Regions from separate parts of the Streptomyces sp. YKOK-I1 genome, predicted to be linked through region 1. Evidence: riboswitches for the same ligand, from Rfam matches in the RefSeq annotation. Region 1 holds a riboswitch; the other holds the start of a gene.
The links. Region 1 has a riboswitch for cyclic di-AMP ahead of ACYQ8Q_RS33475 (M23 family metallopeptidase). Riboswitches for the same ligand answer to the same signal wherever they lie in the genome.
Positions count from the first base shown of each region.

Region 2: it holds a riboswitch for cyclic di-AMP, as region 1 does, so the genes downstream of both, ACYQ8Q_RS38280 (M23 family metallopeptidase) here and ACYQ8Q_RS33475 (M23 family metallopeptidase) in region 1, are expected to answer to the same signal.

Region 1 covers NZ_BAAGDR010000001.1:7,504,636-7,506,828, forward strand. The annotation lists gene ACYQ8Q_RS33470 (M16 family metallopeptidase) at 1-611, shown strand, start outside; cyclic di-AMP (ydaO/yuaA leader) riboswitch at 838-1,000, shown strand; gene ACYQ8Q_RS33475 (M23 family metallopeptidase) at 1,015-1,758, shown strand; gene ACYQ8Q_RS33480 (GntR family transcriptional regulator) at 1,959-2,193, shown strand, end outside.
Region 2 covers NZ_BAAGDR010000001.1:8,591,769-8,593,961, forward strand. The annotation lists gene ACYQ8Q_RS38275 (alpha-galactosidase) at 1-829, shown strand, start outside; cyclic di-AMP (ydaO/yuaA leader) riboswitch at 1,134-1,292, shown strand; gene ACYQ8Q_RS38280 (M23 family metallopeptidase) at 1,297-2,193, shown strand, end outside.

The sequences.
Region 1 (2,193 bases):
CCGGCGCGGTCCAGACGCAGCTGCTCATCGGCCGGATCGGCGCCGACCGGCACGCGCGCGTGTGGGCCGCCCAGGTCCTCGGCACGTACTGCCTCGGCGGCACCCTCACCTCCCGGCTGGACCGCGTCCTGCGCGAGGAGAAGGGCTACACGTACGGCGTGCGCGCCTTCGGGCAGGTCCTGCGCTCCGCCCCGGACGGCTCGGGCGCCGCGATGCTCGCCATCAGCGGCTCCGTCGACACGCCGAACACCGGTCCCGCCCTGGACGACCTGTGGAAGGTGCTGCGCACCCTTGCGGCCGAGGGCCTGACGGACGCCGAGCGCGATGTCGCCGTGCAGAACCTGGTGGGCGTGGCGCCGCTGAAGTACGAGACCGCGGCGGCCGTCGCGAGCACGCTGGCCGACCAGGTCGAGCAGTTCCTGCCCGACGACTACCAGGCCACGCTCTACCGGCAGCTCGCCGCGACCGGCACGGTGGAGGCCACCGCGGCGGCCGTGAGCGCCTTCCCGGTGGACCGCCTGGTGACCGTCCTCGTCGGTGACGCCGCGCAGATCAAGGAGCCCGTCGAGGCGCTCGGGATCGGCGAAGTCACCGTCGTCCCCGCCGAGTAGACGCGGGCGAGGCGGACATGCTGCGGCCCCGGGGCGACGAAGGCGTCCTCCCGGGCGTTGTCCCGGGCGTTGTCCCAGGGCCGCAAGATGTCCGAATTGATGCGGAGGTTGTGTGTCTGCGCTGTGGCGTGCGCTACAAAAACCGTGATCCGTTTGAGGATTGATAACGGTCCCGCATACCGTCGGCCCGGCTGTTCGTCAGGCACCGCGCCGCATCCGCGGCACCGGGCAGTCATCGCCGAGTCCCCGTACGGCGCGAGCCAGGGGAGCCGGGGACCCATGAAGTCCCTGGGGTGAATCGGGCGCCCGCGCGTGAGCGAGGGGGTCCGTAGGAGACCTTCCTGCTCCGAACCCGTCAGCTAACCCGGTAGGCGAGAGGGAAGGAAAGGACCGCTCGCCCTTCATGGCGTACACCTGCACCACCGGGAAGCACCGCCGGCCCAGCCGGATGCAGCGCACCACCGTCCGCGCGGCGGGTTTCGCGGCGCTGACCACCACCGGTGTCATGGCCACCGTCGCCTCCACCCCGGCCCTCGCCGCGGAGCCGACCCCCGAGCAGACCGGGCTGATCCCGGTCGTCACCGCCGGCGAGGCCGTCGCCGAACAGGTCGACGACCAGGTCGCCCTGCAGAAGAAGGCCGCCTTCGAGGAAGCCGCGCGCAAGGCCGCCGCCAAGAAGGCCGTGGAGGAGCGCGAGGCACGCGTGCGTGCCGCCCGTGAGGCCGAGCGCAAGCGTCTGAACGCCTTCGTGTTGCCGATCACCGACTCCTACGTCTCCACGGGCTACCACGCGAGCAGCTCGCTGTGGTCCTCCGGCAGCCACACCGGCATCGACTTCCACGCCGCCAGCGGCACGCCCGTGCACGCGGTCGGTCTCGGCACCGTCGTCGAGGCGGGCTGGGGAGGGTCGTACGGCAACAATGTCGTCATCAGGATGAACGACGGGACGTACACCCAGTACGGTCACCTCTCCTCCATCGGCGTCTCGGTGGGCCAGCAGGTCACCCCGGGGCAGCAGATCGGCCTGTCCGGCGCGACCGGCAACGTCACCGGCCCGCATCTGCACTTCGAGGCCCGTACCACGGCGGAGTACGGCTCCGACATCGACCCGGTCGCCTACCTCCGCCAGCACGGCGTCAACGTCTGACGCCACCCGGCGACACCGCGTTTCCGAGCCCCGGCCCCACCGGCCGGGGCTTTCGCCGTTTTCGGGACTCCGCTGTCCAAAAAATATCCCTGGATTCCGGTCCGCCGTCGGAAATTCCGGCTCATTGCAATAGAGTCACGGAACACACGTCAATCGGCGGAGCTCGGCGACGTTTCACGGGGATTAAGACGGAGGCGGTCATGCGTATTCCGGCGCACTCGGTGTGCACGGCCATCCGGGACGACATCGTCGCGGGTGTCTACGAGCGCGGCAGCCGCCTCACCGAGGACCTCCTCGCCCGCCGCTACGGCGTCTCGCGCGTCCCCGTACGGGAGGCGCTGCGCACCCTGGAGGCCGAGGGTTTCGTCGTCACCCGGCGGCACGCGGGCGCGTGCGTCGCGGAGCCGACCGAGCAGGAGGCGGCCGACCTCCTGG
Region 2 (2,193 bases), 1.1 Mb from region 1:
GAACCTGGCGCGCGAGGATGTCCAGGAGTACCTCTGGGAGCGGCTCGACGGTCTGCTGTCCAGCGCCCCCATCGACTACGTCAAGTGGGACTTCAACCGCTGCTTCACCGACGCCGGCTGGCCGGACGACCCCTACCCGCAGCGCCTGTGGGTGGACCACGTGCGCGCCCTCTACGCCCTGCTGGACCGGCTGCGGGCGGCCCACCCGGGGGTGGCCTTCGAGTCCTGCTCGGGCGGCGGCGGACGGATCGACCTCGGCATCCTGGCCCGCACCGACCAGGTGTGGACCTCCGACAACACCGACCCGCTCGACCGGCTCGACATCCAGCACGGCTTCAGCCAGATCCACCCCGCGCGCGTGATGGCCGCCTGGGTCACCGACAGCCCCAACACCCAGCTCAACGGCCGGATCAGCTCGCTGCGCTTCCGGTTCGTCAGCGCCATGGCCGGGGTGCTCGGGGTCGGCGGCGACCTCTCCGAGTGGACCGAGGAGGAGCTCGCCGAGGCCCGCCGCTGGGTGGACCTCTACAAGGAGATCCGGCCCCTCGTCCAGCGCGGCGACCAGTACCGGCTGCGCCCTCCGGCCGGCGGGCTGAGCGCCGTCCAGTACGTCCGCGGCGACGAGACCGTCGTCCTCGCCTGGCTCCAGGCCCAGCGCTACGGCGAGCCGGTCCCGGTGCTGCGCCTGCGCGGCCTGGACCCGGCGGCGTCGTACGAATGCCGCGAAACGGGCGAAGTTCACCGGGGTGCGGTGCTGTTGCACCACGGGCTGCGGACCGGGCTGCGCGGCGACCTCGATGCGACGGTTATCCGTCTGCGTCGCATCTGAGAGTTCTGTCCGAATTGAAGCCTTCGTTCCAAGTCGCTCTGGAATAAGGGATCCTGGAGGGGTATTACGTGAGCAGGGTCATATCCGTGACCCTGTGTCGCCCGTCATGTTCACGTAATCAGAGTGCTTTTCCAGGGTGTTAGCCGAAATTCCCCGTGTCTGTTGCACGGAGCGTCACTGGGAATTCGCACAGCGGATCAAGAGAAAGGCGTGAACAGGGCAACCACTGCTTGTTCCTGTGCGTCTTGGTCGCTTACGTTCCACACCAATCCGGACGGACGCCGAATCCTGCCGCCGCCCGGAATCCGCACACTCACCCGTGCACGGCAGGAGCGGGGGACCCACAGGCAGAACCGCCTGCTCCGGTCTCCGGAACAGGCTTGGGGTAAAGCCGCGACCCGTCGCGGCCGGGCATCTCCAGTCCGCACCCGACAGCTCACCTCGCAGGCGCCGGAGAGGAATTCGCCATGCCCGCGAAGGGTAAGCACCGCCGCCCGAAGACCCAGCGCTTCACCCGCTCCATCGCCGTCGCCGGAACCGGCGGGGCCGCACTCGCCCTCCCGCTCATGGGGGCCACCGGCGCCCACGCGGCCACCGCCGACTCGGTTTCCCGGTCGGCCGCCCAGGCCATTTCGACGTCGGTCGCGGAAAGCGCCGTACAGGCCGCTCCGGTGTCGCGGAAGTCCGCCGCCTCCAGTACGCGGACCTACACCGTGCGGGCCGGCGACTACCTCGCCAAGATCGCCGACGAGCAGAAGGTCAGCGGTGGCTGGCAGAAGCTGTACGCGGACAACCGTGAGGCCGTCGGCGGCAATCCGTCGCTGATCCACCCCGGCCTCGAGCTGTCGATCGGCAAGAAGGCGGCGAGCACCAAGTCGTCGTCCGGTTCGTCCGGTTCCTCCTCGTCGAAGTCGTCGCAGTCCTCGCAGTCGTCGTCCTCCGCGAAGTCCTCCGACGCGAAGTCCTCGACGTCGTCGTCCTCCTCGAACACGGCCGCCCAGGACACCGGGAGCGGCACGAGCACCTCCAGCGGCTACACCCTGCCGGTGTCCGGCGCGACCGTCGGAACGGGCTACCGCGTGGCCGGCAGCATGTGGTCCAGCGGCTACCACACCGGTGTCGACTTCGTCGTCCCGACCGGCACCTCCCTCAAGGCCATAGCCGCGGGCACGGTCGTCTCCGCCGGCTGGGGCGGCGCGTACGGCAACCAGGTCGTCATCAAGCTCAACGACGGCTACTACGCCCAGTACGCCCACCTGTCGCAGCTCTCGGTCTCGGCCGGTCAGACGGTGACCGCGGGCCAGCAGATCGGTCTCTCCGGCGCCACCGGCAATGTGACCGGCCCGCACCTGCACTTCGAGATC